DNA from 2 places in the Micromonospora sp. 067-2 genome. Region 2 is predicted to be linked to the other one. Evidence: predicted binding sites of a transcription regulator. Region 2 holds the regulator's gene; the other holds the start of a gene.
What was found. The regulator HspR, encoded in region 2, represses chaperone genes until heat shock. The targets are predictions, from matches to a motif close to TTGAGTNNNNNNNACTCAA.
Positions count from the first base shown of each region.

Region 1: a site for HspR is predicted at 8,137-8,155, ahead of lon (endopeptidase La). Genes of this name have one in related genera too.

Region 1 covers NZ_JAJPWB010000001.1:335,070-350,314, forward strand. Annotated here, with positions in the region: gene ACLJN9_RS01540 (FKBP-type peptidyl-prolyl cis-trans isomerase) at 1-205, opposite strand, end outside; gene ACLJN9_RS01545 (TerC family protein) at 481-1,359, shown strand; gene ACLJN9_RS01550 (helical backbone metal receptor) at 1,370-2,086, opposite strand; gene ACLJN9_RS01555 (hypothetical protein) at 2,153-2,713, opposite strand; gene ACLJN9_RS01560 (Asp23/Gls24 family envelope stress response protein) at 2,710-3,552, opposite strand; gene ACLJN9_RS01565 (phytanoyl-CoA dioxygenase family protein) at 4,001-4,870, shown strand; gene ACLJN9_RS01570 (DUF2726 domain-containing protein) at 4,952-5,830, shown strand; gene ACLJN9_RS01575 (hypothetical protein) at 6,122-7,432, shown strand; gene ACLJN9_RS01580 (histone-like nucleoid-structuring protein Lsr2) at 7,577-7,924, opposite strand; gene lon (endopeptidase La) at 8,179-10,509, shown strand; gene ACLJN9_RS01590 (DoxX family protein) at 10,643-11,047, shown strand; gene ACLJN9_RS01595 (DEAD/DEAH box helicase) at 11,095-12,825, opposite strand; gene ACLJN9_RS01600 (hypothetical protein) at 12,875-13,750, opposite strand; gene ACLJN9_RS01605 (sensor histidine kinase) at 13,883-15,037, shown strand; gene ACLJN9_RS01610 (DNA-binding response regulator) at 15,034-15,245, shown strand, end outside.
Region 2 covers NZ_JAJPWB010000003.1:311,676-326,920, reverse strand. Annotated here, with positions in the region: gene ACLJN9_RS08235 (ABC transporter) at 1-295, opposite strand, end outside; gene dnaK (molecular chaperone DnaK) at 516-2,384, shown strand; gene grpE (nucleotide exchange factor GrpE) at 2,433-3,191, shown strand; gene dnaJ (molecular chaperone DnaJ) at 3,277-4,464, shown strand; gene ACLJN9_RS08215 (heat shock protein transcriptional repressor HspR) at 4,494-4,934, shown strand; gene ACLJN9_RS08210 (hypothetical protein) at 5,070-5,264, shown strand; gene ACLJN9_RS08205 (hypothetical protein) at 5,442-5,873, opposite strand; gene ACLJN9_RS08200 (cation:proton antiporter) at 6,041-7,246, opposite strand; gene ACLJN9_RS08195 (cation:proton antiporter regulatory subunit) at 7,252-7,752, opposite strand; gene clpB (ATP-dependent chaperone ClpB) at 7,932-10,523, shown strand; gene ACLJN9_RS08185 (hypothetical protein) at 10,628-11,008, shown strand; gene ACLJN9_RS08180 (DUF4178 domain-containing protein) at 11,122-11,736, shown strand; gene ACLJN9_RS08175 (hypothetical protein) at 11,830-12,669, shown strand; gene ACLJN9_RS08170 (hypothetical protein) at 12,742-13,407, shown strand; gene ACLJN9_RS08165 (SDR family NAD(P)-dependent oxidoreductase) at 13,418-14,227, shown strand; gene pyrE (orotate phosphoribosyltransferase) at 14,397-14,933, shown strand; gene ACLJN9_RS08155 (ArsR/SmtB family transcription factor) at 14,991-15,245, shown strand, end outside.

The sequences.
Region 1 (15,245 bases), on a different contig from region 2:
ACGCCTCGCCGCGGTTCCAGGACGAGTCGAACTCGCCGCCGGTGGAGTGCGACACGCCCACGTAGTGCACGCTGGCCAGTTGGCCCGGCTGGGCCTGCGGGCCCTCGCCCACGGTGACGTCCTCGATCACGAGGTCGGCCGGCGGCGCACCCTCGATCGGACCCACCTCGGGCTTGCCGGATCGGGCGCCTGCTGCCTGGTTCATGCGGGGATCTCCTGCCGTGTCGGGTGATGTGTCCGGTCACCGTCGATCCTGCCGGATCGCACCCCACCGATGTGCGGCGGACCCGCCGCCCGGCGCGGACGCCGACTTACCGGGAGCGCCGACGCCGGTCAGGGCGCTCGCCTAGGCTCGGGAGCGGCCGGCCGGCGGGCTAGCGGGCGGCGCGCCATGGTCGACGCGGGGGGCGCCGGGTGGGTGAGGCGACGGTCGCGGTGCCGCTGTGGGCCTGGGCGGCGGTCGGCGGGGTGATCGCCGTGATGCTCGCCGTCGACGTGTTCCTGCATCGGGACAACCACGTCGTCGAGTTGCGCGAGGCGCTGCTCTGGAGCGGCGTCTGGATCACCGCGGGCCTGCTGTTCGGGCTGGTCGTCTGGTTCGGGCTCGGCGGCGGTCCCGCCGTCGCCTACTTCTCCGGCTATCTGCTGGAGAAGGCGCTCTCGGTGGACAACGTCTTCGTCTTCGCCCTCCTCTTCGGCTACTTCCGGGTGCCGCCCCGCTATCAGCACAAGGTGCTGTTCTGGGGTGTGGTGGGCGCGCTCGCGTTCCGGCTGCTGTTCATCTTCGCCGGCGCGGAGTTGCTGGACCGGCTGAGCTGGGCCGCGTTCGTGCTGGGCGCCTTCCTGATCTGGACCGGCTGGCGGCTGGCCGTACGCGGAAAACCGGACGTGGACCCGGAGCGCAACCTGGTGGTCCGGCTGTTCCGGCGAGTGGTGCCCACCGACGCCCGCTACTCCGGCGACCGGTTCACCGTCCGCGTCGACGGCCGACGCCGAGCCACCCTGCTGCTGGTGGCACTGGTCGCCATCGAGGCCACCGACGTGGTCTTCGCCATCGACTCGGTGGCGGCGATCCTCGCCATCACCACCAACACGTTCCTGGTCTGGACGGCCACCGCGTTCGCCGTGCTGGGGCTGCGCAGTCTCTACTTCTGTCTCGCCGGGTTGCTGCGGCACTTCGGCTATCTGCGCTACGGTCTGGCCCTGCTGCTCGCCTTCGCGGGCGGAAAGTTGATCCTCGCGGAAACGCCGGTGGGCAAGCTGCCGATCTGGCTGACCCTGGCGGTGGTGGTGCTGACCCTGGGTGTGTCGATCGGCGTCAGCACCCTGGCTGCCCGACGCGGACCGGCCGACCTCTGACCCGCCGTGCTCAGACCGCCCGGGACAGCTGCCCGGCCAGCAGGGCGGGCGCCTCGGCCAGGGACGGGCCGTACCAGGTGAGGTGCCGCCCGGAGAGCAGGGCGCACGGTACGCCGGGAAACGCCTCCGGCCCGTCGTCGGCCGTGAACCGGTACGGCTCGTCGGGCAGCACCACCAGCTCCGGCTTCCGCTCGCGCAGGTCGGCCAGGCTCGGGCGGGGATAGCGCTCGGGCTGCTGGTCGTACGCGTTGACCACGCCGAGCCGGCGCAGCACGTCACCGGCGAAGGTGTCGCTGCCGAGCACCACCCATGGTCGACGCCAGACCGGCACCACCACCCTGCGCGGCGGCGCGAGTCGGGGCGGGGCCTCCCACGCCCGGCGAGCCGCCCGCAGCCAGGGTGGTTCCGTCGGCGCACCCAACTCGGTCAGCAGCTCGGCCAGCTCGGTCAGTGCGCCGGCAACGGTTCGCGGATAGGTGACCCGCACCGGTACGCCCGCCGCCCGCAGCGCCTCCGCGTCGGCGAGGCGGTTCTCCTCCTCGTTCAGCAGGACCAGATCCGGCCGCAGGGCGCGCACCCGGTCCAGGTCCGGGTACTTGCTGCCGCCGACCCGGGCGACGTCCAGCCCGGCCGGATGGCTGCACCAGTCGGTGGCGCCGACCAGCGCCTCCGGCAGCGTCAGCGCCACCGCCTCGGTCAGCGACGGCACCAGTGACACCACGCGCATCCCGCGCACCTCCGTCCGTTCCCCGTCCCGGTACCGATCATGCCCGGGGGGCCGGCTCGGCGAGGGTCAGGGTCCGCCGGGTTCGATCCGGGCGGTCACGTCGAGGTGCGCCGGTTGGCAGTCGGCGGTCGTCGCGAACCGGCGAACCGCGTCGTGGACGTGCTCGCGTACGCCAGCGGCCCGGGCGTCGGCCGTCATGTCCACCCGGATCCACACATCGGGGCGCGGCGGTGTGCCGGAGAGGATCACTCGGGCGCGGTGTACACCGGCGTTTCCGGTCAGGTCGCGTTCCAGCGCACGGGTGAGGACCTCGGCGGCCAGCCGGGTGCGGCCGGGCCGGCGCCCGGGGTGGCTCAGGATGCCCCGGAGTGCCCGGTCGGGCCGGCGCGGCGCCCGGTTCAGTAGCTGCAGCCCGGCGAGGGCGAGCAGCACTCCGACGACCGCCGCCGCCAGGGTGCTCCATGGCGCCGCCAGTCGCCACGGGTTCAGCAGCCCGGCACCGAGCAGTACCGCGCCGGGGTCGCCGACGGGCAGCTCGCCGAAGCTGACGGCGAGCGCGACGCCTCCACCCGCCACCAGCAGCAGCGCGATGATGGTCCACAACAGTCGGTGCGCGGCGTCGCTCACGAGGGCCGCCCACCGGACCGCAGCAGGATGTCGACCTGGCCGGTGCCGGGCGCGGCGAGTCGCTGCAGCTCCTGGCGCACCGCGAACTCGACCTCGGCGTGTGCCGCCGGGTCACCGCTGGCGCGGACCCGGGGACGCCACTGGTCGCCTCGTCGCCGGACCCGCACCCTTGCTCGGCGTACGCCTGGCACGGTGTCCGTCGTCTCGGCCAGCCGGCGCTCCAGACAGCGGCGGTGCAGGTGCCAGCCGTCCCGTTCGTCGACGCGCAGACCCACCGGCCTCCAGCGGCGCAGCTGGGCGACCAGGATGGCCAGCCCCAGCAGGACCACCCCGCCGGCGAACACCCGGACCGGTGGGTCCCGCCACCGGGTGCCGGTCAGCGCGTCGTACCAGCCGGGTGGGGCGAGCAGTGGCGTCGGACGGCCCATCGTGACCAGTAGCGCCTGCACGGCCAGCAGCGCGCCACCGGCGAGCAGGGCGGCAGCCAGCAGCAGTGTGGCGACCCGGTTGGCTGTCCGCATGTCAGCCTCCGGCCGTCTGGCCGGTGGCCTCGTCCCGGCGCCGTCCGCGCCGGGAACGAGCAGGTCGTCCACCGTGACCGTCACCGCGGCTACGGTGAGCCCGGTTTCAGCGGCTATCCGGTCGGCGACCACCCCCCGGACCGCCTCGGCGACGGCGGGCACGCTGTGCCCGTACGAGGTGACCAGGTGCAGGTCGAGGCCAACGGACCGGTCGCCCAGTCGCACGGAGGATGGATGGGCACCGGACACGCCCGGCACCTGGCCGGCCGCGTCGGCCGCGATCCTCGCGACGTCCGGCGCCCCGGTGACACCGCGCACCCGCCGTTCCGCGTTGACGCGCCGACTGTTGCCGGTGCTCAGTTTCCCGCCGACGGTGCCGATCCTTCGCGAAGAGCCGGAGGGAGGGGCGGACGGCCGGGTGGCGACGGGCCGCTGGGGGAGTCGGTGGTGCCGCCCGGTCCGATCCGCGCGGGGTCGCCGGAGGATGGTCGGATCACCGGCCCGGCGAGGTCGGCGAGGGTGGTCGGTCTGGCGCGGGCGGGTGCCCGGACCACTGTCGGCGAGGCTGCCGAACTGCTGTCGCGACATGGTGACCTCCCGGCCGGCCCGCTACCGGCGACCCCGCTGGATACACCGGGCGGGGGCCTCCGGAACGCGGTTTTCCTGTGATCCCGGTCACGGCGATCCAGCGCTGGCGTCGTCGGACCGCCCTTGACACGCTTCTACAACGTTGTAAGGCTCACTGGGTATCCCGAGGAGGCCCTCAGTGCGCGTTCCCCCAGTCGCGGCGGCACCCGTCGCCAACCCTGCGCCCGCCGGCGACGACGAGGTACCCACCGAGGCACTCGGTGACCTCTACCGCGACGGCATCACGGCCTGCCGGGCCGCCTTCGACCCGGCCTGGGTCGAGCGGGTCGGCGACGACGTGTTCGCCGCGTTCGAGGAGGCGCGTTCGCGCCCCGACGGGGCCGTCGGTCGCGGCCCGCAGCGTTGGTACGTGGAGATCCACCCGGAGCAGCTGCGCGGCTTCGTCGAGCTGGTCACCCATCCATGGGTGGTGTCGGTCTGCCGGGCGGTCCTCGGCCCGGAGTACGAGATCGTCGAGCTGGGCTTCGACATCCCCTTCCCCGGGGCGGCCATGCAGCCCTGGCACCGGGACTTCCCGATGCCGGGAGAGACCCGGCGACAGCGCCGGCTCACCTCGCTGGCGTTCAACCTGACGACCGTGGACACGGTGGAGGAGATGGGGCCGTTCGAGATAGCCCCGGGCACCCAGTGGGACGACGGCGTCGACTTCGACCACGGCATGTTCCCGCCGCGGGAGCGCCACCCCCGCTACCAGCAGCGGGCGGTGCGCAAGTACCCGCAGCGCGGGTACATTTCCGCCCGATCGGCGCTGACCATCCACCGGGGCACCCCGAACGTCTCCCGGTCTGCCCGTCCGGTGCTCGTGCTCGGCGTGGACGCGCCCGGCGCTGGTAACGCGGCCCACCACGACATGGCCGTCACCCACGGCTACCGGGAGAGCCTGCCCGAGCTGGTCCGGGCGCACCTGCCCTGCCCGGTCGTGCAGCGGCTGGAGCCGATCCGGCAGAAACACACCATCGAGGGCCTGGTGATGGGCGCCGCCGAGTAACCCGCGACCGCCGGGACCGCGCGCCACGATCGACCACCTAGACTCGGCCCGGCGCGACCGACCGGCGGATGGATCAGGCAGATGACGAGCACCGTCAGTGACGACCGCGGCTGGCTGCGGGCGACGCCCGCCGACGATGCGCTGCTCACCCGCGCCGGCCATCGCGTGTACCCGGCGCGCCGGCTCAGCGAGCTGGTCCAGGGGCGTCCGCCGGGCGTCACCGGCAGCCAGTGGAGTTCGGCCAGCCGAGCCGCCTTCGACTTCGTGATCTGCGCCGCCGACAGCGGTCGGCCCACCGTCGCGGTCGAGATCGGCCCGATCGCCCCGGTCGGATCGGCGGAGCAGCGCGCCGAACGACTCAAGGACGCGGTGAGCGCCGCCGTCGGCCTGCCCGTGCTGCGCATCGGCTCGTCGACGCTGCGAGCGGCCGAGCACGGCCGACGCCTGGTGGAGTACGTCATCGACGCGCGAACCTACGCGTCGGGCGAGGCCGGCGGGAACACGTCCGGGGACGAGGCCGCCCCGGTGGGCTTCCGGGACATCCTCGGGCGGCTGCCGGACGGCCGCCCCGGACCGGTCAACGACCTCGGCGCGCTGACCCGTGCGGCGGCTGTCGAGGCGTACGTGGCGCGGCGGCTGGCCGACCCGATCGTGCGGGGTCTGCACGTGCGCTGGGCGGACGGCCCCGCGCAGGGGTGGAGCTGGGTGCACGTACGCCCCGACGCGTGCCTGGTGCAGCGGGTGTCGGTGACCGAACACCGCTTCTCCTGCGGTGTCGACGCGGCCCGGCTGGCCGAGGACCTCGCCACGGTCGCCGTGGGGGACCGGCTGCGCGCAGCGGAGACCGCTGAACCGCAACTGCTGCCGCGGGCCGAATTGACCGCCGAGATCGTCGCGCTGAGCCGGCGCCGGCACGAGTTGGTGGGTGGCTTCGCCTTCGACCACCTGTGTGCCGACTGACCGCCACCCGTTTTCCCCGCTGAACCCTCTCCGCACCGGCTCCCCGCCGCGTCGCGGCATTTTTCCGTGCGCCGTTGAACCTTCCCGGCCGCCGTCCCGTACTCCTGCGCGAATGAACAGGATCTCCCCATCCGCGTCGACCGGACGCGGCAGGCGATGCGGAAAGGGCATCGTCGGCCATCGACACGTTACCGGGTAGGTCGCGGTGTCGTCGCCGTGGCGTGCCATCTCACATCCGTCGGTCCGCCGAGGGCAGGAATCCACTACCGGATCGAGAAGGAGAGCAATTCGATGCGCAGGTCCACACGGGCGCGCCGGTCATCCGGTAACGCGCGGAGCAAGCGTCTGCTGGCCGTTGTCGGCACGCTCGTGGTCTTCGGCGGAGTTGTCGCCGTGACCCAGATTTCGTCGGCTCAGGACCGGCGGACGAACAAGCCGCGGCCGGCTTCGGGGCAGTGCGTACAGCCGAGCCCGGGCGCGACCGCGCCGACCGGTGACGGTTCGACCACCCGGACCTGGCAGAACGGTCGTTGGGTACGTAACCACTGGGGTGACGGGCAGCAGTCGGTCGCCGAGTGTGAGGACGGTAAGGACGGCACCACGGGCACCGGCTCTGCCGTCGCCTGCCCAGACGTGACGGCGAAGCTGCCGCAGGTGCCCGCCCGGGCCCGGGCCGAGGTGGATCGCAACCTCGCGCAGTTGCAGAGTCAGATCGCGGAGGCCGACCGCCGGCTCGCCGCCGAGGGCAGCAAGGGCGAGGCCTTCATCCGCAACTCGATCCTGCAACCGCTGGCCGCCAAGCGACGCGCGGTGCTGGACCGGATCACGATCGCCATCGACCGCGCGGGTCCACGCCCGCAGGGGCTCGCGCAGCTCGCCGAGTGCCAGGTGCAGCCGACCGGCAACACGGGCGGCGGCACCAACGGTGGCGGTAACAACGGTGGCGGTAACAACGGTGGTAACACCGGCGGCGGCAACAATGGTGGTAACACCGGTGGCGGTAACAACGGCGGTAACAACGGTGGCGGTAACAACGGCGGTAACGCCCCCGGCGCCGGTCTCGGCGTGTTGGCCAACGACTGCGACAAGAGTCAGCTCGAGGCGCACGACGGCTTCCAGAAGGGCAACCGCTGTGTGAGCACCGAGTTCGGTGAGGTCGGCGCGGCAGCCAACAACCCGTCGCTGCTGATCACGCAGTTCCCCGGACAGGTCGGCCGTAACCAGGCCTTCACCCTGCGGGTCAGCACCCGCAACCTGATCCGGGACCGCTTCCTCGCGGCTGGTCAGGGCGGGTACTACGTGGAGAGCTCGCTGCTCAACGACCAGGGTCTGGTCCGTGGCCACTTCCACACGGCCTGCCGGATGCTGGACAGCCTGACCGCCCCGCCGGAGCCGCAGGAGGTGCCCGCGTTCTTCGTCGCCACCGAGGACGGACGCGGAGGCGCCCAGCCGGACGAGGTGACCATCCAGATCCCGGGTCTGCCGGAGTCGGGCACCGCGCAGTGCGCGGTCTGGGCTGGCGACGGATCGCACCGGCTGCCGATGATGGAACGCGCCAACCAGACCCCGGCCTTCGACGCGGTGCGCATCGAGGTCAACTGATTCTGAGTCGACCAGCGGCGGCCGGTCGCCCGGGGCGAACAGCCCGGGGTGACCGGCCGCCGCCGTGTCGGCCGGAAAGACGGCCGCGGACAATCTGACGGGGTCACGCCGTTCTTGGCGGGACCCCGTCTGTGCGTCGTTCGATCAGCGCTTCTTGTACGCCTCGACCACCTCGACCGGGATGCGACCCCGTTCGGAAATCTTGTAGCCGTTCTTGATGGCCCATTCCCGGACGGCCCGGTTCTGCTCCCGATCCATTCCGGCACCGCTGGGTCGCCCCGGCCGCCGGACTGTCCGAGTGCTCTCCACCGGACCTCGCCCGATCCGCCGACCCGCATTGATGTACGGATCCAGAGCCTTGCGCAGAACGCCGGCATTCTCGTCCGAGACGTCGATCGTGTAGGCCACGCCGTCGAGACTGAACTCGACCGTCCGGTCTGCCTTCCCACCGTCGAGGTCGTCGGTCAGCACCGTGATTACTTTTCTCGCCATTGCCGATTACTCCCTGTGTGTGGCGGGATGTGTCCAAAGTCTGACCCACCACCCGGGGAAACCGCAACAATATGCGTCCTTTTCATTTCGGCGCGTCGCGATTGCGCGGCTGAGCAAAACCGCGAAGAGGGCCTTGAATGTGGTGGGCGATCCTGCTCCGGCGGATCGAGTGGCCTGGGTCACACCTCGGAACAAGGGGAACGCTTTGTTACTTGAGTGAGACACGCTCAACTCAACGTGATAGCAGGTGTTCGATGGCAACTCTTCCGGTACTTCCCCTGACCGACGCCGTGCTCCTGCCCGGCATGGTCATCCCGGTGACCCTCGACCCGACCACCCAGGCCGCGGTCGACGCAGCCCGCGCGTCCGGCGACCGCAGGCTGCTCGCCGTGCCCCGCATCGACGGCGAGTACGGCCCGGTCGGCGTGGTCGCCACCATCGAGAAGGTCGGCCGGCTGCCCGAGGGCGAGCCCGCCGCCGTCATCCGTGGCCTGTCCCGTGCCCGGATCGGCTCCGGCGTGCCCGGCCCCGGCGCGGCCCTCTGGGTCGAGGCGACCGAACTCGACGAACCCGCTCCCGCCGGACGTGCCCGGGAACTCGCCCGTGAGTACCGCGCCCTGGTGACCTCCGTGCTCCAGCAGCGGGGCGCCTGGCAGGTCATCGACGCGGTGGAGCGGATGACCGACCTCTCCGAGTTGGCCGACTCGGCCGGCTACGCGCCGTGGCTGACCCTGGAGCAGAAGACCGAACTGCTCGCCGCGCCGGACGTCACCGCCCGGCTCGAGCTGCTGGTCGGCTGGGTGAAGGACTACCTGGCCGAGCAGGAGGTCACCGAGCAGATCAACAGCGATGTCCGCGAGGGACTGGAGAAGTCCCAGCGGGAGTTCCTGCTGCGCCAGCAGCTCGCCGCGATCCGCAAGGAGCTGGGTGAGGACGAGCCGGACGGCTCGGCCGACTACCGGTCCCGGGTCGAGTCCGCCGAGCTGCCCGACAAGGTCCGCGAGGCGGCCCTGCGCGAGGTCGGCAAGTTGGAGCGGGCCAGTGACGCCTCTCCGGAGGCGGGCTGGATCCGTACCTGGTTGGACACCGTGCTCGAGATGCCGTGGGGCACGCGTACCGAGGACAACACCGACCTCGGCGCGGCCCGGGCGGTGCTCGACGCCGACCACGCCGGCCTGGCCGATGTGAAGGACCGCATCCTGGAGTACCTGGCGGTGCGCAACCGGCGCGCCGAGCGCAACCTCGGCGTGGTCGGCGGTCGCGGCTCCGGCGCGGTGCTCGCCCTCGCCGGACCTCCCGGAGTGGGCAAGACGAGCCTCGGCGAGTCCGTCGCCCGGGCTCTCGGGCGCAACTTCGTGCGGGTGTCGCTCGGCGGCGTGCGCGACGAGGCCGAGGTCCGCGGCCACCGGCGTACCTACGTCGGCGCGCTGCCCGGTCGGATCGTGCGTGCGCTGCGCGAGGCCGGCTCGATGAACCCGGTCGTGCTCCTCGACGAGGTGGACAAGCTGGCCGCCGGCTACGCCGGCGACCCGGCCGCCGCCCTGCTGGAGGTGCTCGACCCGGCCCAGAACCACACCTTCCGGGACCACTACCTGGAGGTCGACCTGGACCTGTCCGACGTGCTCTTCCTGGCCACCGCGAACGTGGTGGAGTCCATCCCCGGCCCGCTGCTGGACCGGATGGAGCTGGTGACCCTCGACGGGTACACCGAGGACGAGAAGGTCGCCATCGCCCGGGACCACCTGCTGCCCCGGCAGCGGGAGCGGGCCGGGCTGACGCCCGACGAGGTGAGCGTCGCCGACGAGGCCCTGGCGCTGATCGCGGGGGAGTACACCCGGGAGGCCGGCGTACGGCAACTCGAACGTGCCCTGGCCAAGATCCTGCGCAAGGTCGCGGTGGGGCTGGCGACCGACCCGACGCCGGTACGCGTCGACACCGGGAATCTGACCGGCTACCTGGGCCGGCCCAAGTTCACCCCGGAGTCGGCCGAGCGCACCGCCGTGCCCGGCGTGGCCACCGGTCTCGCCGTCACCGGCGCCGGTGGTGACGTGCTCTTCATCGAGGCGACCAGCATGGAGGGCGAGCCGGGGCTGACCCTGACCGGCCAGCTCGGTGACGTGATGAAGGAGTCGGCACACATCGCCCTGTCGTACCTGCGCTCGAACGGGCGGCGGTTCGGCATCGACCCGAACGTCCTGGCCGGGCGCCGGATCCACGTCCACTTCCCGGCGGGCGCGGTACCCAAGGACGGCCCGAGCGCCGGCATCACGATGGTGACCGCGCTGGCGTCGCTGGTCACCGGACGCCCGGTCCGCCCCGAGTTCGGGATGACCGGCGAGGTGACGCTCTCCGGACGGGTGCTGCCGATCGGCGGGGTGAAGCAGAAGCTGCTCGCCGCGCACCGCGCCGGCCTCACCGAGGTGATCATCCCGGCCCGCAACGAGCCCGACCTGGACGACCTGCCGACCGAGGTGCGCGAGGCGCTGACCGTGCACACCCTGGCCGACGTGGCCGACGTGCTCGCCCTGGCCCTGCGCCCGGCCGAGGTCACGGCGCTGGACGGTCCGGCGCTGTTCGCGGTCTGACGCTCCGAACACCAGGACCCCCGCCGTTCCCGGCAACGGCGGGGGTCCTGCCGGTACGCGGACAGGTCTACTGTCTCGCTTGAACCCTCAACTACCTGTCCGCCGCGAGGCGGCACCCCCGGAGGAAATCCCCGTGAACGTGGTCCTTTGGATCATCCAGATCCTGCTCGCCGTCGTCTTCGGCGGTGCCGGCGTCGCCAAGCTGACCCAGCCCAAGGAGAAGCTGCGCGACCGGATGGGTTGGGTGGACCCGGTCCCGCCGACCCAGGTCAAGGCGCTCGGCGCCGTCGAGCTGTTGGCCGCCATCGGGCTCGTGCTGCCCGCCCTCACCGGCATCGCCACCGTGCTCACCCCGCTCGCCGCGGTCGGTCTGGTCATCGTCATGATCGGCGGCATCCTGGTGCACCTGCGCGACCTGAAGAAGCAGGACACGGCGGACCGACGTCGGACCGAGATCCAGGGCGCGATCACCTGCGTGGTGCTGCTCGTCCTCGCCGCCGTGGTGGCCTGGGGCCGATTCGGCCCGTACTCCTTCTGAACCGTGACGCCGGCGACCGTCGTACCCGGCGGTCGCCGGCGGCGCCCTCAGCGGTGCTCGCCGCCGCGATCCCGGCGCACGGTGGCCTTGCGGCCCTTGATGGTGCTGGAACGCAGCCCCGAGATCACCTCGTCGGCCACGCCCTGCGGCACCTCCACCAACGAGAACCGGTCGGCGATCTCGATCGAGCCGATGTCGCGGCCGTTGATGCCGGTCTCCCCGGTGATCGCGCCGACCAGATCCTGCGGTCGCACCCCGGCGCGCCGTCCCAGGCCGACGAAGACCTGGACGGTGTTACCGCCCACGCGGGGCCGGCCCCCGCCGCGCCGGTCGCCGCCCCGACCGCCGGTCTCGGGTCGACCCTCGCGCGGGCCGCGCACCGGCACCTGCGGGATCTCCTCCTCGTCGTCCGCGCCCGGCGAGGTCACCTCGTGGGCCAGCTTGACGGCGGCGAGGGCGACCTCCATCAGGTCGAACTCGTCGGTCAGCGTCTCCACGATCACCCGGAACGGGTCGAGGTCGTCCTCCAGCAGGCTCTCCCGCAGCGCCCCCTGGGTCAACTCCAGTCGCCGGGTGCGCATGTCGGCCACCGTGGGGATCTTGTCGATGGTGATCCGCTGGCCGGTCACCCGCTCGATGGTCTTCAACATCCGGTGCTCGCGCGGTTCGGCGAGAGTGATGGCCACGCCCTCCCGGCCGGCCCGGCCCACCCGGCCGATCCGGTGCACGTACGACTCCGGCGCCGACGGCACGTCGTAGTTGACCACGTGGCTGAGCTGCTCGATGTCCAGCCCGCGGGCCGCCACGTCGGTGGCCACCAGCAGGTCGGCGGTGCCCGCCCGCAGCCGCCCCATGACCCGGTCGCGCTGCTCCTGACTCATCCCGCCGTGCAGCGCCTCGGACCGGTAACCGCGGCCGTTCATCGTCTCGGTGAGCCGGTCGACCTCCTCCCGGCTGCGGCAGAACACGATCGCGGCGGTGGGTGACTCCACATCCAGTACCCGGCCCAGGGCGGCCGGTTTGTGCGCCCGGGTCACGATGTAGGCGCTCTGCCGCACCCGGGGCGCCTCACCGGCCACCGTCTGCTCCCGGCCGATCTCGATCCGGACCGGTTCGCGCAGGTGCTGCCGCGCCATCCCGTCGATGCGGGACGGCATGGTGGCCGAGAAGAGCACCGTCTGGCGCTGCGCGGGGGCGTGCTCCAGGATCGCCTCGATGTCCTCGGCGAAACCCATGTCGAGCATCTCGTCGGCCTCGTCGAGCACCACCGTGGCCAGCCCACCCAGCCGCAGAGTGCCCCGGGCGATGTGGTCGAGGGCCCGCCCGGGGGTGGCCACCACCACGTCGACCCCGCTGTCCAGTGCCCGCAACTGCCGCCCGATCGGCTGCCCGCCGTAGATCGGCAGCACCCGCGCGCCCAACTCCTTGCCGTACCGGTGGAACGCCTCGGACACCTGCACCGCCAGCTCCCGGGTCGGCACCAGCACCAGCGCCACCGGGTCGCCGCCCTGCCGGTGGGCCGGCATCCGGTGCAGCAGCGGCAGCGCGAACGCCGCCGTCTTGCCGGTGCCGGTGGCCGCCTGACCCAGCAGGTCCCGACCCTCCAGCAGCGGCGGGATCGCCTCCCGCTGGATGGGGGTGGGCTCCTCGTAACCGAGGGCGGCCAGCGCGCCCAGCAGTTCGGCGCGCAGCCCGAGCTCCGTGAAGGCGAGTGCCTCGTCGGTGCCGTCGGGGGTGGTGTCGGTAGGTGCGTCGTGCTGTGCAGGTGCGGAACTCATGTGCCAAGCCTTTCATCACCCCGCGGGAGCCGCTGCGCCGACCGGCACATCAACCATCGGTGCCGAGGATCGCCACGATCATCATGCCGGCGAGCGCCGTGTCCAGGACTCCGCACCACTCGGCGTAGCCGCGCGGCACCACCCGGGCGGTCCGGTGGTGCACCAGGTCCCATCCGGCGTGCGCCAGCCAACCGAACGCCACCAGCCAGGCGGCCGTCCGTCCGCCGACCGTGACCGCGACCAGCGTCAGGGCGACCCAGCCGGCCAGGCCGAGGAGTTGGGTGGCGAGCACACCCGGCCCGCGCAGGGTACGGCGGACCAGGCCGATCACCAGATAGCCGCCGGGCAGCACCAGCATCGTCCACGGGCTGAGCACTCCCGGATCGATCCACATGTCCACCGTCACCAGCAGCGCCAGACCGGTCGGCCAGCGGCGGGCGAGCGCCACCACGGCCGGGTGCCGCCGTACCGGCGCGGGCGCCTCGTGCCGGTGCCGCACCGCCACCAGCACCATGGCCGGCACCATCAGCAGGTGACCGCCGACCATCAGCGCGTCGGCATCCAGCAGGCCGGTCCACAACGGTACGAGCAGCAGCAGGAAGGGGACGTACATCGCGGCGGCCATCTCGACGACCCCACGCCAGTGGTGCGCCCGGTGGCGCATCCACACCGTCATGCCGGCGGTCATGTTCGTGGCCATCACCAGCGCGGCCACGTCCGGGCGGGCCAGCGCACCAGTGGCCCCCAGCGCGATGCCGGCCACCTTCCACAGCGGCCCGAGCAGCAGCATCCCGGCGACCATCGCGAGCGCCATCTCGCCCAGGTGCCACAGCAGCCGCCGAACGCTTCCGCCCCGCTGGTGGATCGGCAGCGATGCGGGCGGCGGTACGACGATGGTGTCCGCGTACATCCGTGTCTTCTCCATGCCGTCGAGCCTGCTGGCCTTCCGGCGTCGCGAGAAGATCCGTCCGTCACCGGAATTCTGTGCGGACCGCACGGTCCAACCGTGACAGTTCGCAGGGGTGGACCGGGCGTCGTCCGGTTCTAGGATCGGTGCGTGGCGAGCGAGGCGGTGACTCCCCGGGCGGACCGCCGGCTGCGTCGGGCCCGGCAGGCGACCCTGCTGTCGCTGGCCACCGGCGTCTGGGCGAGCGTCCTGCTGCCGGCGGTCGGTCTGACCCGCGACCCGGACGCCGGTCGCGTCGCGCTCGGCGCCGTCGGCATCCTCGCCTTCGCGGCCACCCAGACCGCTGTGCTGTACGCGGCGGTCACCCCGTGGCTCGCGCAACGGTGGCGACGCCGTGCCCAGCTCGGCCTCGCCGTCGTGGCGGCGCTGACCGTACCGCTGGTGGCCCCGGTGGCCGCGGGGCTCTGGCCGACCTGGGCGTGGATCGGGGCTTCCCTGGTCGGGATGGCCCCGCTCCTGGTCCGTCTCCCGGCCGCGTTGGCGGTCACCGCGGCGACCCTGCTCGTGTCGGCGGGCGTGGCCGGATGGACCGGCGGCGCGGTCTGGCGGTACCTGGCCGTGACCGGCGGGATCGGGGTGGCGGTGGCGGCCGTCAACTGGTTCCAGGTCTGGTTCTGGGACCTCCTGGTGGAGGCCCGGCAGGGTCAGGCCGCCCAGGCCCGGCTCGCTGCCGCCGAGGAGCGGCTGCGCTTCGCCCGCGACGTGCACGACGTGCTGGGCCACAGCCTCACCGTGATCGCGTTGAAAGCTGAACTCGCCGCCCGGCTCGCGCCCGTCGACCCGGAGCGGGCCGGCCGGGAGGCCACCGAGGTGCAGCGGCTCGCGGCCTCGGCGTTGACCGAGGTCCGCGAGACGGTGCACGGCTACCGCGCGATCGACCTCGGCGACCAGTTGGCCGCCGTGGCGGAGGTCCTGCGCTCCTGCGGGGTGCGCTGCACGGTCGGAACGCCGCCGGCCGACCTGCCACAACCCACCGCCGCCGAGCTGGCGGCGGTGCTCCGCGAGGCGGGCACGAACGTGCTGCGGCACAGCCGGGCGGACTGGTGCCGCATCCGCATCGACCGGAACGAGACCGTGGCCAGGATGACCGTGATCAATGACGGCGCAGACGACCGGGGCCCGGACCAGCACAGCCATGGCCTGCGCGGCCTCGCTGACCGGCTCGCCGCCGCCGGGGGAGAGCTGCGGGTACGCCGGGAGAACGCGGTGTTCACCCTGGAAGCCACAGTGCCGGTGGCGTCGTGATCCGCGTCCTGCTCGCCGACGACGAGGACCTGATCCGGGTCGCCGTGGCCGCCCTGCTCGGGTTGGAGCCGGACATCGAGGTGGTGGCCCAGGCCGCCGACGGACCGGCGGCGGTCACCGCGACACTGGCGCACCGCCCGGACGTGGCCGTCGTGGACCTGGAGATGCCCGGCCTGGACGGCATCGCGGTGGCCGCCGAGCTGACCCT
Region 2 (15,245 bases):
CGGTGGAGCCGCCCACGACCACGAGCAGCGGCGCGTCCAGTCGCGCGAGCCGGGGAAGCAGGTAGTCGTCGAGCTGGTCGGTGAGGGCGATGGCGGACTGCCGGGCCGATCCGGCGGAGGGCAGCGCGAGGGGATACCGGGTCGCGCCGATCGCGGCCCGCAGGCCCGTCAGCGCGCCGGGGAGGCCGTCGTCCCCGGTGGTGGCGGGCGGCTCCTCCGCGGCGTCCGGCGGGCCGCTGCGGGCTGCGACGGCGGGCGCGCCGGAACGGGTGGCGGGATCGCCGGGCGTCGTCACCGCTAAAGCGTGCACGACCGATGCAAGGGAAGACAACCGGACGGTAATAACGGCTGGGTTGCGTCGGGTCGGCTCAACCCGACTTGACGATTCGTCGGCGCGTGGCACTATTGAGTCCGGTTCACTCAACTTGTGTGTGGCCCGCTGCGGGCGGTGCCCGCCAGGCAGCCCGCGGGCAACGCCCGTCACCTGCACAATCTTATGAAGCGAGGAAGCGAAGATGGCACGTGCGGTCGGTATCGACCTCGGCACGACGAACTCCTGCGTCAGCGTTCTCGAGGGCGGTGAGCCCACCGTCATCGCCAACGCCGAGGGCTCGCGGACGACACCGTCGATCGTCGCGTTCGCCCGCAACGGCGAGGTGCTCGTCGGTGAGGTCGCCAAGCGTCAGGCGGTGACCAACCCGGACCGGACGATCCGGTCGGTCAAGCGCGAGGTCGGCACGAACTGGTCCGTCGACATCGACGGCAAGAAGTACACCCCGCAGGAGATCTCGGCCCGGACCCTGATGAAGCTCAAGCGGGACGCCGAGGCGTACCTGGGCGAGCAGATCACCGACGCGGTGATCACCGTCCCGGCCTACTTCAACGACAGCCAGCGCCAGGCCACCAAGGAGGCCGGTGAGATCGCCGGCTTCAACGTGCTGCGGATCGTCAACGAGCCGACCGCGGCCGCCCTGGCGTACGGGCTGGACAAGGGCTCCAAGGAGCAGACCGTCCTGGTCTTCGACCTCGGCGGCGGCACCTTCGACGTGTCGCTGCTGGAGCTGGCCGAGGGCGTCATCGAGGTCAAGTCGACAAGCGGTGACAACCACCTCGGTGGCGACGACTGGGACCAGCGGATCATCGACCACCTGGTGAAGACGTTCCGTGGTGAGCACGGCATCGACCTCGGTCAGGACAAGATGGCCCTCCAGCGCCTCCGTGAGGCCGCCGAGAAGGCCAAGATCGAGCTGTCCGCCGCCACCACCACCACCATCAACCTGCCCTACATCACCGCCGGCGCGGCCGGCCCGCTGCACCTCGACGTGACGCTGAGCCGCGCCGAGTTCCAGCGGATGACGCAGGACCTGCTGGACCGCTGCAAGGGCCCGTTCGAGCAGGCCGTGAAGGACGCGGGGATCAAGATCTCCGACGTCGAGCACGTCATCCTGGTGGGTGGTTCGACCCGGATGCCCGCCGTGACCGACCTGGTCAAGCAGCTCACCGGCCGCGACCCGAACAAGGGCGTCAACCCGGACGAGGTCGTCGCCGTCGGCGCCGCCCTGCAGGCCGGTGTGCTCAAGGGTGAGGTCAAGGACGTCCTGCTGCTCGACGTGACCCCGCTGAGCCTGGGCATCGAGACCAAGGGCGGCATCTTCACCAAGCTGATCGAGCGCAACACCACCATCCCGACCAAGCGCTCCGAGGTCTTCACCACGGCGGACGACAACCAGCCGTCGGTGCTGATCCAGGTCTTCCAGGGTGAGCGGGAGATCGCGGCCTACAACAAGAAGCTCGGCACCTTCGAGCTGACCGGCCTCCCGCCGGCGCCGCGTGGTGTGCCGCAGATCGAGGTCGCCTTCGACATCGACGCCAACGGCATCGTCAACGTCCACGCCAAGGACCTCGGCACCGGCAAGGAACAGAAGATGACGATCACCGGCGGCTCGTCGCTGCCGAAGGACGACATCGAGCGCATGCGCCGGGACGCCGAGGAGCACGCGGAGGAGGACAAGCGCCGCCGCGACGACGCCGAGACCCGCAACGTGGCCGAGGCGCTCCAGTGGCAGACCGAGAAGTTCCTCGCCGAGAGCGGCGACAAGCTGCCCGGTGAGAACCGGGAGCAGCTCAACGAGGCGCTCGGTGAGCTGCGTGGCGCGCTCGGCGGTCAGGACATCGAAAAGATCAAGTCGGCGCACGAGCGGCTGGCGCAGGTCTCCCAGCAGGCCGGTTCGCTGCTCTACTCGTCTCAGGCCGAGCAGGGCCAGCAGCCTGGCGGCGAGGCCGGCCCGGGTGCCACCGGGGCGAGCGGTCCGCAGGCCGGCGGTGCCGCTGGCGCCGACGACGTGGTCGACGCGGAGATCGTGGACGAGGACGGCAAGAAGTGACCGTCGGCCTCCGAGACGTATCCACGGCGCAGGGGATGAGGTAGCCGCATGACGCAGAAGCCACGAGCCGCCGACCCGGGCGGCACCGGGTCGACGCCGGGTGGCTCCGCGCCCACCGAGCCGACCACCGGCGACGGGGAGCGGGACGTCATCCGCAACAACCGCAAGCTCACCGACACGACGGAGCCGGAGGGCACCGCGGCCGACGCGGGGACCGACGTGCCCGCCGAAGGCCTGGTCGAGGACGCCGAGATCGTGGTCGACGAGATCGAGATCGAGGCGACCTCGGTCGACGGTCCGACGCCGGCCGGCCCACCGGTGGTGGACGCCCCGGCGCAGCCGGTGGGTGGCGGAGGAACGGGCACCCCGCTCGGCGCCGAGATGGAGTCGCTCCGGGCCGAGATGGACGAGCGGACCCGGGATCTGCAGCGGGTGTCGGCGGAGTACGCCAACTACCGCAAGCGGGTGGACCGGGACCGCAGCCTGGTGCAGGAGCAGGCGACCGGCTCCGTGCTGGCCGCGTTGCTGCCGATCCTCGACGACCTGGACCGGGCCCGGGAACACGGTGACCTGGTCGGGCCGTTCGGCACGGTGGCGGAACAGCTCACCACCGCGCTGGGCAAGTTCGGCCTGAACGCCTTCGGTGAGCAGGGCGACCCGTTCGACCCGACCCGGCACGAGGCGGTCGCGCACCAGACCTCGGACGAGGTCAGCGAGCCGACCTGCGTGCAGGTCATGCGGCGCGGCTACCAGCTCGGTGAGCGGCTGCTGCGCCCCGCGCTGGTCGCGGTCGCGGATCCGGAATAGTGCGAGACGGTGACCGGGCCGTTCCGTCCGTTGCGATGCGACGGGCGGGACGGCCGGGCCACGACGGTGGGAAGGGGGTGGACCGGTGAGTTCGAAGGACTGGCTCGAGAAGGACTTTTACGCCGTGTTGGGCGTGGACAAGGCCGCCTCCGCGGATGACATCAAGAAGTCGTACCGCAAGGTGGCCCGCGAGTCGCATCCGGACCACAACCCGGGCGACCCGAAGGCCGAGGAGCGGTTCAAGGCCGCGTCCGAGGCGTACAACGTGTTGTCGGACGCCGGCCGCCGCCGGGAGTACGACGAGATGCGCTCGCTGTTCGGCTCGGGCGCGTTCCGTCGCGGTGCGCGGGGTACGGGCCAGCCTGGCGGCACGCCCTTCGACGTCTCCGACCTGTTCGGCGGGGGTGCGGCCGAGGGCGGTGACCGTCGCTTCGGCGGGGCCGGCTTCCAGGACCTGTTCAGCTCGATCTTCTCCGGTGGTCAGGGCGGTGGGCAGGCCGCGCCGCGTGGTCCGGCCCGCGGTCGGGACGTGGAGACCGAGGTGGCGCTGGACTTCGGCGACGCGGTGCGCGGGGTGACCGTGCCGCTGACGCTGCGCGCCCCGGGTGTCTGCGACACCTGTCACGGCAACGGTGCCAAGCCGGGGACCCAGCCGCGTACGTGCCAGGTGTGCCACGGCGCCGGGGTGACCACCCGCAACCAGGGGTCGTTCAGCTTCTCCGAGCCGTGCCGCAACTGCCAGGGCGTCGGCACGGTGGTCGAGGAGAAGTGCCCGGAGTGCCACGGCAGCGGCGGGGTCACCAAGACCCGCACGATGAACGTGCGCTTTCCGGCCGGCGTGGCCGACGGCCAACGGATCCGGCTGGCCGGGCGGGGTGAGCCCGGTGAGCGCGGCGGCCCGGCCGGTGACCTGTTCGTGCACGTCAAGGTCCGTCCGGACGAGCTGTTCGGGCGTACCGGCGACGACCTGACGTTGGCCGTGCCGGTCACCTTCGCGGAGGCCGTGCTCGGCACGGACCTGCGGGTGCCCACGCTCGACGGCGCGGTGACCCTGCGGGTCCCGCCGGGTACGCCGAGCGGCCGGGTGCTGCGGGCCCGGGGCATGGGTGTGGCCCGCCGCGACGGGCAGGCCGGCGACCTGCTGGTGACGTTGGACGTGGTGGTGCCGGCCCGCCTGTCCGACGAGGCACGGACGGCGTTGGAGGCGTTCGCCGAGCAGAGCCCGCCGGCGGCCCGTGACCATCTCGACGCGCGGGTGCGTCGGGTCAGTTAGTCCGATGGACGGACGCGGAGGTGAGTGGGATGTCGGGCGAGTTCCTCGGTTCGAGTGACCCTGCCTACGAGGCCAAGGTGTTGATGATTTCGGTCGCGGCACGGATGGCGGGGATGCACCCACAGACCCTTCGCCAGTACGACCGGTTGGGGCTCGTACAGCCCGGTCGGGCTGCCGGCGGCGGGCGTCGGTACAGCGTCCGCGACGTGGTGTTGCTCCGTGAGGTGCAGCGGCTCAGTCAGGACGACGGGATCAACCTCGCCGGGGTCAAGCGGATCATCGGGCTCGAGCGGTTGGTGGAGCAGGCGCAGCAGCGGGTGGCCCGGCTGGAGGCTGAGCTGGATGCCGCGTACCGCCGGGTGGCCGAGCTGGAGTCGCTGGCCCGCTTCCCGGGCCGGGATCTCGTGCCGACCAACCGCACCTCGACGGCGCTGGTGGTCTGGCGGCCTCGGCGCATGCCCGACCGCTGAACCGACCGCATCGGATCCGATTCTCCTCGGCCCGGTCCGCACGGGATTTCCCGGCGTGGGCCGGGCCGTTCCGGTTAGCCTGTCCATACAGGTTCTTATCGGGGTAAATCGGCCCACCGGCATGGCAGGGGAGCGATGACGGAGTCGGCGAAGAAGGTGGCCCAGCAGACGGAGGACCGGCTCGAAGGCCTTGCGGACACGGTCCGCGAGAAGTTCGACAAGGTGACCGAGGGAAGCTTCCGAGACAAGATCATCGAAGGACGGTTCGCCGAACAGGACGACCGCGGCCCCGACCAGAGCCGGACCGGAACCCCGCCGCCGCGGGACTGACCGGCAACCAACGTGCGGACCGGGACTCACGGGGGGTCCCGGCCCGCCCACCCCCTGCCCCACCGCCGCCGCCCCGCCTCCGTCATCGATCTGGGGCATCTCGCGGTGGATGGATATCCACAAGCAGGGATACGCCTTAGATCGACGGGGAGCAAGGTGCGGGGGTGGGGGCGGGCGTCAGCCGAGGCGGCGGTTCTCCCGGACCAGGCCGCCCTCGCACCAGTCCCGGTAGACGAAGAGATCCGGTCGGGCCAGCAACACCCGGCCGTTGTGCGCCCAGATCTTCATCAGCTCGTCGCCGTCACGCTCGGCCTGCTCGACCAGCTTGCGGAAGCGGCGCTTGGGATGCGCGCGGAAGTTCGTCCGGATGCCGTCGGCCGCGTAGATGTAGAGGCAGTGCAGCGCGAAGCGGCGGGCCGGGCAGGTCGAGTCCATCGCCAGCTCGAAGAGTGTCAGCACCAGCCGGTCACCGGAGACCAGAAGGTCCCAGTCGGGCGGCATGGAAGCCAACGGCACCGAATCGGGCTGGTACGCCCAGGCTCGTAACTCCGCCGGAGTCGGATCGACGGGGTTAGCGAAGCCGTGGAACGTCGACTCCTGCACGCTCACCGGCCAACCCTCCGCTCTCGCCCGCGACGGCACCTGCCATCTGCGAACCCTGGCTGCTGGGGCGAAACGGTAACCCGCCGTGGGGTGCTGCGGTAGTCCTCGTTGGGAGCAATTCAGCAACCGTTGGCCTGGCCGGGGCAACTGGATGGTCGAGTGGCGCCGAGGCGTCAGTCGGGGATCGGAACGGGCTCGCGCCGTTGGGCCGCCGCGCGGGTGCGCAGCCACCGCTTGAACCACGGGAAGTCGGGCAGCCGGGCCAGCATCGGACCGGTCACGACGGTGATCAGGACGTACGCCGTGGCCAGCGCGGCCAACCGCGGCTCGACGCTGCCGGCGGCCACCGCGAGGCCGGCGATGACGATGGAGAACTCACCTCGGGGTACGAGTGCCAGGCCGGCCCGCCACCGACCGGGTTCGGCGATGCCGACCCGACGGGCCGCGAGGTAACCGGTGAGCGTCTTCGTCGCCATGGTGACCACGGCCAGCGCGAGCGCCGGCAGCAGCACCGGTGGAATGTCGCGAGGATCGGTGACCAGCCCGAAGAAGACGAAGAACACCGCGGCGAACAGGTCCCGCAGCGGGGAGAGCAACTCGGTCGCGTGGTGTGCCACCGGGCCGGACAGCGCGATGCCGACCAGGAACGCGCCAACCGCCGCCGAGACCTGGAGCTTCGCCGCGATACCGGCGATCAGCAACGTCAGCCCGAGTACGCCGAGCAGCAGCGCCTCCGGGTCCTTCGCCGACAGGGCCGACGAGATGAGATGGCCGTACCGGATGGCGACCACCAGCACGAGCAGCACCGTGCCGACCGCGACGGCGAGCGCGATGCCGCCGCCGAGCAAGCCGCTTCCGGCCAGTACGGCGGTGACCAGTGGCAGGTAGAGCGCCATCGCCAGATCCTCGATCACCAGGATCGAGAGGATCACCGGAGTCTCCCGGTTACCGAGCCGGCCGAGGTCGGCGAGAACCTTGGCGATCACTCCGGAGGAGGAGACCCAGGTGATACCACCGAGCACCAGTGCGGCCACCCAGTCCCAGCCGAGCAGCAGGGCGAACGCCGCGCCGGGCAGTGCGTTGAGCACGCCGTCGATCAGCCCGGCCGGTGCCGCCGAACGGAGGTTGCCGACGAGTTCGTTGGCCGAGTACTCCAGGCCGAGCATCACCAGCAGCAGGATCACGCCGATCTCGGCGCCGACCGCGAAGAACTCCTCGCTGGCGTTGAGCGGCAGCAACCCGCCGTGCCCGAATGCGAGCCCGGCGAGCAGGTAGAGCGGGATGGGTGAGAGGCCGACCCGGCGGCTCAGCCGCCCGAGGAGCCCGAGCAGCAGCAGCAGCGCGCCGACTTCGACGAGCAGTGTGGTCGATTCGTGCATCCGCCTCAGCCGTCCGGGTCACTGTCGGCGAGGATGGCGGACACGCCGTCGAGACCCTTGCGGGTGCCGACCACGACCACCACGTCACCGGCCGCGAAGCGGAAGGTGGGAAGCGGCGAGACGATGACCTCGCCGTCGCGCAGCACCGCCACGATGGAGGCGCTGGTGCGGGTACGCGCCTTGGTGTCACTGAGCGGCCGGTTGACGTAGCGCGACCCCGCCGAGATGGCGATCTGCTCGGTGAGCAGACCGGCGGCCTGCTCGCGCAGCCCGGAGAGCTGACCGAGCATCAGCGACGCGCCGAGGATGTCGGCCAACGCCTCTGCCTCGTCGTCGGTCAGCGGGATGTCCGCCTGGCAGGAGTCGGGATCGTCGGGATCGTAGAGGACAAGATCCCGGCGACCGTTGCGGTGGGAAACCACGCCGAGCCGGCGACCGGATTCCGTCACCAGATCATGACGCACACCGATGCCCGGTAAGGAAGTCTGTTCGACACGTACTCGCACCTGCGCAAGGCTACCGCTTCGGAGACGCCGACGATCGGACGGAACTCGCGGATCAGCGAGGAACGGGCCGAGGGATGGCGTCGCCGCGAGTGATGGGCGTCACAGCGCTAAGGTTGAGCGGAATACGCTCAACTCTGGTTGTGTCCAACCCAGTGGACAACGCCGATCCGGGGGAGCCCATGAACACCGAAAAACTCACCACCAAGAGCCGCGAGACCATCACGGGTGCCGTCGCACTGGCCAACCAGCGCGGCCACGCCACCGTGGAACCCTGGCACCTGCTGCTGTCACTGCTGGACACCGATGGCTCGACCGCCAGCGGTCTGCTGCGCGCAGTCGGGGCCGACCCCGTCGAGCTGCGCCGGGCCGCGCAGCGGGCGGTCGACGGCCTCCCCGCCGCACGGAGCTCCAGCATCGCCGAGCCCACCCTGGCCCGGGAGTTCGTCAACGCCATCGGCGCCGCCGAGCAGATCGCCCGCCCGTTGGGCGACGAGTACACCTCCACCGAGCACCTGCTGGCCGGCCTGGCCCGGGTGGGCGGCGCGGTGTCCGGCGCGCTGAAGACGGCCGGTGCCACCGAGGACGCCCTGGTGGCCGCCTTCCCGACCGTTCGCGGTGGCGACCGCCGGGTCACCACCGCCGACCCGGAGCAGACCTACCAGGCACTGACCAAGTACGGCGTCGACCTCACCGCCAGCGCCCGGGACGGCAAGATCGACCCGGTGATCGGCCGGGATTCCGAGATCCGTCGCGTCATCCAGGTGCTCTCCCGCCGTACCAAGAACAACCCGGTGCTGATCGGCGAGCCCGGCGTCGGCAAGACGGCGATCGTCGAGGGCCTGGCCCAGCGGATCGTGGCCGGTGACGTGCCCGAGTCGCTGCGCGACAAGAGGCTGATCTCGTTGGACCTCGGCGCGATGGTCGCCGGCGCGCAGTACCGGGGCCAGTTCGAGGAGCGGCTGAAGTCCGTGCTCGAGGAGATCAAGAACTCCAACGGCCAGGTCATCACCTTCCTCGACGAGTTGCACACCGTGGTCGGCGCCGGCAAGGGCGAGGGCTCGATGGACGCCGGCAACATGCTCAAGCCGATGCTCGCCCGCGGTGAGTTGCGGATGGTCGGCGCCACCACGCTGGACGAGTACCGCGAGCACATCGAGAAGGACCCGGCGCTGGAGCGCCGCTTCCAGCCGGTGCTGGTCGGCGAGCCGACCATCGAGGACACCATCGGCATCCTGCGCGGCCTCAAGGAGCGCTACGAGGTGCACCACGGCGTACGGATCACCGATGCCGCGCTGGTCGCCGCCGCCACGCTGTCGAACCGGTACATCACCGACCGGTTCCTGCCGGACAAGGCGATCGACCTGGTGGACGAGTCCGCGTCCCGACTCCGGATGGAGATCGACTCCCGGCCGGTCGAGGTGGACGAGATCGAGCGGGCGGTCCGCCGCCTGGAGATCGAGGAGATGGCGCTGGCGAAGGAGCCGGACGCCGCGTCCGCGGAGCGGTTGGTGCGGCTGCGCAAGGAGTTGGCCGACAAGCGCGAGCAGCTCACCGCTCTCTCCGAGCGCTGGCAGACGGAGAAGAGCCACATCACCAAGCTCTCCACGGCCAAGGAGGAGTTGGAGCGCCTGGGCGGCGAGGCCGAGCGGGCCGAGCGCGACGGTGAGCTGGAGCGGGCCGCGGAGCTGCGCTACGGCCGCATCCCCGCCCTCAAGGTCGAGTTGAAGCAGGCCGAGGAGGAGCTGTCCCGGCTCCAGGCCGACGGCGCGATGCTCAAGGAGGAGGTCGGTGCGGACGACATCGCCGCGGTGGTCGCCGCCTGGACCGGCATCCCGGCCGGCCGGCTGCTGGAGGGCGAGACGGCCAAGCTGCTCCGGATGGAGGAGTCCCTCGGTTCTCGCGTGGTCGGTCAGGCGGAGGCGGTCGGCGCGGTCTCCGACGCGGTGCGCCGGGCGCGGGCCGGCGTGGCCGACCCGGACCGACCGACCGGCAGCTTCCTCTTCCTCGGCCCGACCGGGGTCGGCAAGACCGAGTTGGCCAAGGCGCTCGCCGAGTTCCTCTTCGACGACGAGCGGGCGATGGTCCGCATCGACATGAGCGAGTACGGCGAGAAGCACTCGGTGGCCCGCCTGGTCGGCGCGCCGCCCGGCTACGTCGGGTACGAGGAGGGCGGCCAGCTCACCGAGGCGGTGCGCCGACGGCCGTACTCGGTGATCCTGCTCGACGAGGTGGAGAAGGCCCACCCGGACGTCTTCGACGTGCTGTTGCAGGTGCTCGACGACGGTCGGCTCACCGACGGCCAGGGCCGTACGGTGGACTTCCGCAACGCGATCCTGATCCTCACCTCCAACCTCGGGTCGTCGGTGATCGGGGATCTGACGCTGGCCGACGAGCAGCGTCGGGAGGGGGTTCTCGCGGTGGTCCGCTCGCACTTCAAGCCGGAGTTCCTCAACCGGCTGGACGACATCGTGGTGTTCGCCGCGCTGCACGGGGACGATCTGCGATCCATCGTGGACATCCAGCTGGACCGGATGCGCAAGCGCCTCGCCGACCGCCGACTGGGAATGGACATCACCGAGTCCGCCCGTCAGTGGCTCGCCGAGCACGGCTACGACCCGATCTACGGCGCACGTCCGCTACGCCGCCTGGTCCAGACGGCAATCGGCGACCAACTCGCCAAGGCGCTGCTGTCCGGCACCATCCGCGACGGCGACACGGTGAAGGTCGACCTCCAGCCCCCCACCAACACCCTCACGGTCACGCCCGCCTGACCAGTGCGTCGATCAGGAGGTTTGCGTCAGCGGGACGTCTTCTGATGACGCAAACCTTTTGATCAACAGGGTGGAGTGGAGGTGGGCGGGGAAAGGATGTGGGCATGTTCGGGATGGGAAAGAAGTGGAAACGGGAAATCGACGACGCCGTTGACGAGTTGGTGGGGGCCGACACGCTCGCCTTCGGCGGCGTCGGGATCGCCGGCACGCTGTTGCCGGTGACCGAGGCGTACCACCGGGTCGAGGCCGCCCTCGACGACCACCCCGAGGAGGTACGCCGGCAGCTCGACCGACTGCTGGCCGAGGGCTCACCCGCCGGCCGCGCCTACGCGGCCACCCTGCTCGAGCGGGTCGACCCGTCGGCGGCCCAGGGGGCGTGGACGTCGCTGCGAAACGACCCGACCGAGTTCACCACGTTCGTCGGCTGCGTGATGGGCCGCACCACCCTCGGCGACTACGCCACCCAACGACTCGCCGTGGCATGATCCATGCGCCGATCGGGGTTGCCCCCGGCAGCTGAGCCTTCGGCCACAGCGCAAGTCGTCCCGGTGCCCGGGGTTGTTACCGTTCGCCCCGACGTACCTGGGGAGGTGGTCGGGTGAACGTGCGGGTGACGTACCTGGTGGCGGCGGTTGTCGTACTCGCGCTGGTCGTGGTCGTGATCGTCGTGCGGTCGCGGCGGACGACCCGGCCCGGCGGCGCGCTGCCCCCCGGGGGACCTCCGCGCGGTCGGGCGGCGGAGTCGCCGCGCGGCGGCCCGCACGATCTGACCCAGGGCGACCGCGTGCGGATCCGCGACCGGGAGTACGCCGTGAGCGGCACCATCCGCCTCGTCGAGGGGGACTGGAGTTGGGTCCAGCACCTGCTCGACGACGAGTCCGGCACCCGGCACCGGCTCTCCGTGGAGGACCGCGGAGACCTGGAGCTGGTGCTCTGGACCGCTGAGCCCGGCGCGACCGTCACCCCGGGCGCCCCGACCATCGACCTCGGCGGCCTGCGCTACACCTGGTCCGAGACGGGGCAGGCGCGCTACACCGCCATCGGGGAGACCGGGCTTCAGCCAGCCGGGACCATGCGGTACCACGACTACCAGTCCGGCGGCGACGCGCGGCTTTCCTTCGAGGCGTACGGCGAGGAGGGCTGGCGGGTTGCCCGCGGAGACCTGCTCGACGTCACCGATCTGACGATCGGGCCACCGGCCGAGGAGCGCTGAGCGCGACTCCGTCCGGAGGCGCCGGGATCGGCACGGCATGCCGGAGTGGCTCGTTGTCGATACGGTGTTGGCGCGATCTAGGGAAGGACAATCGTGGTCGAAGCCCAGAGCACGCCGGCCCGCCAGCGGCCATCCATCGTGACGATTTCCAGCTATCTGCTTTTCCTGTTCCTGGCATGCCAGGTGATCAGCCTGATCCTCACCCTCGCCACGGCGGGCAAGACCCGTGATGCGATCCGCGCGGCGTACGAGGGTAGTTCCGCCGACGGCGCCGACACTGTGGCGGACGTCTTCTACGCCATCGGTATCGGCAGCAGCATCCTGCTGTTGCTGCTCGCGGTCGTCCTGGCCGTCCTGGCCCTGTTCAACAACCAGGGCCGCAACGGCACCCGGATCACCACCTGGATCGTCGGCGGCATCATGGTGTGCTGCGTGGGTGGCAGCCTGCTCAGCGGCGCGGCCGGCAGCTTCACCACCGGCGGGGACACCAGCGGGGACATGCCGAGCAGCGCGGAGGTCCAGCGTCGGGTGGAGGAGGCTCTGCCCTCCTGGCTCACCCCGGTCAGCATCCTGCTCGGCGTGGTCAGCCTGCTCGCGCTGCTCACCGCGCTGATCCTGTTGGCGCTGCCGAAGGCCAACGAGTTCTTCCGCAAGCCCACCGCCGGCTGGGAACCGCCGACCCCGGGTGCCAGCTACCCGGGTCACCCGCAGGCCCCGGGCCAGCCGGGTTACCCGCAGACTCCCGGCCAGCCCGGTTACCCGCAGACTCCGGGCCAGCCGGGTTACCCGCCGAGCGGCGAGCCGGGCTTCCCGTCGACCTCGGGCCAGACGCCCGGGTCGGAGCAGCCTGGTTACCCGCCGTCCGGTCCGACCGGCCCGGGCGACACGCCGCCGGGCGACCGCCCCGGCTCGACCCCGCCGTCGACGAGTTGACCGCTCCATAAGCACGACTCCGACGGTCCCTCCGAGTAGGTTGCAACCCGACGCCTACCGGAGGGATCCGTCGTGTCGTACCCGGAATCGGCACCGGCCCGCCGGCCCGCCGTGGTTCTGCTTGCCGCGGCCGTGCTGCTGGTGATGGCGGCCGCCGCACTCGCGTACACCGTTGTCGACCTGGCGGTGCTGAGCCGGACCGTCGACGCGTTCCGCTCTGCCGCCCGGGACACCTCGGCGAGCACGCGCCAGATCGACGACGTGGTGACCCTGCTGCGGGCGTCCGCGGCCCTGTCGGCGGTGGTGGCCGCGCTCTCCGTACCGCTGCTCGCCGGCCTGGCTCTCGGGCTGCTGGCCGGTCGTTCCGGCGCCCGGGTGGCCACCTGGGTGGTCTGCGGGCTCGGCCTGCTCGCCGGCTGCTGCAGTGTGGCGGTGCTCGTCGGTGAGCGGGCGGCGCCGCTGCGGCTGGGCGACGGCGAGCGGGCCACGGCCGAGTTGCTGGGCCTGATCGCTGATGCGTACCCGTCGTGGTGGATCCCGTTGAACGCCGGGCTTTCGGTCGGACAGTGCCTCGGTTACCTTGTGGTAGCTACGCTGCTGGCGCTGCCGGCCGCGAACGCCTGGTTCCGTCGGCACCGCCCGGCAGCGCCGACCGTGCCGTCCGCCCCACCCGGGTTTCCGCCCGCCCCGCACCAGCCCCCGCCGGCGCCGATCGCGCCCCCGTATCCGCCGAGGTGAGGACCAGCCCGTGACGCTCGATGAGACGACCACCGAGCGACGGGCACTGATCACCGGTGCCACCGCCGGCATCGGTGCGGCGTTCACCCGCCGGTTGGCCGCTGACGGTTGGCACCTGGTGCTGGTCGCCCGGGACGCGGGCCGGTTGGCCGAGTTGGCCGCCGAACTGGGTTCCCGGCACGGCCGTGCGGTGGAGACGATCTCGGCGGATCTGTCGACCGACGAGGGCTGCGCCACCGTGGAGCAGCGGCTCACCGACGACAGCCCTGTGCACCTGCTCGTCAACAACGCGGGGATCAGCCTCAACAAGCCCTTTCTGCGCTCCTCCGCGGAGGACGAGGCCCGCCTGCTGCGGCTCAACGTGCACGCGGTCATGCGGCTCACCCTGGCGGCGCTGCGACCGATGACCGAACGGCGGGATGGGGCAGTGATAAATGTCTCTTCGGTCGCCGGATTCGGCGCGGTGATGCCCGGCTCGACCTACTCGGCCAGCAAGGCGTGGGTCACGAATTTCAGCGAGTCGGTCGGTCAGTCGGCGCGACCGTTCGGCGTCCGGGTGATGGCTCTCTGCCCCGGCTACACCCGTACGGAATTCCATCAGCGGGCCGGCATCAACATGTCGAAAACGCCGGAATGGCTGTGGCTGCGGGCCGAGGATGTGGTCGGCGAAGCCCTGCGTGACCTGGGCAAAGGCAAGTTGGTCAGCATTCCGGCCTGGAAGTACAAAGTGGCCGCTGCGGGTCTGCGGCACGCACCGCGACGGCTGCTCCAGGCGGTCGCCCGGGACACCCGCGGCCGGATCGGTCGCGACGAGCGCTGAGCCTCGACGGGCCGGCCGTTGCGCGGGCACGACGGCGGGGACATTGGCGCGTCGCAACCGGTCCGGTAGCTGAGCGTAGTCGAACATCGCCAACCGTCGGTCCCCCGGCGGGCTGATCAGGGTGGACCCCACATCCGGCGTTCAGACTTGCGCAGTAACCTCTATCGCCATGGGGGACCACGACGACCTGCGTAAATTCATTACCGACCTGGCTGTTGTCCACGGACGGGTCGTGCTCTCCTCGGGGCGCGAGGCAGACTGGTACGTCGATCTGCGGCGCGTCACGCTCCATCACCGGGCCGCCCCGTTGGTCGGTCGGGTGTTGCTCGACCTCACCGCCGACTGGGAGTTCGATGCCGTCGGCGGGCTGACCCTGGGCGCGGATCCCGTCGCGCTCTCGATGATGCATGCCGCTCCGACCGATCGGGCACTGGACGCCTTTGTGGTGCGCAAGGCGGGCAAGGCCCACGGTCTGCAACGGCGGATCGAGGGACCGGAGGTGGCCGGCCGTCGGGTGTTGGCGGTGGAGGATACGTCCACGACGGGCGGAAGTGTGTTGACGGCGGTCGAGGCTCTTCGTGAGGCCGGGGCCGAAGTCGTGGGTGTGGCGGTTATTGTTGATCGAGGTGCCGGCGACGCGGTGCGAGCCGCCGGACTGCCGTACCGGGCGGCCTATACGTTGGCTGACCTCGGCCTTGTGGCGTAAAAGTTTGCCGATTCGGATCTGCTGATATGCAGGCGGATCGATGCTGCTGGTGGAAGGATGGAATTCGTGGGAACTGCGTTGGCCGAAATGACTATGCCTCAGATCTCGCCGCTTGCCGGCGAGCCGATCGAACGTGCCGATGCCGAGCGTCTCGCGGGGGTCCTCAAGGCCCTCGCGGATCCCGCTCGGTTGCGGCTGCTCAGCCTGATCCAGTCGGCCCCAGAGGGCGAGGCGTGCGTCTGTGACCTGACGGCGCCGCTCGGCCTCTCTCAGCCGACGGTCAGTCACCACCTGCGTATCCTCACCGAGGCC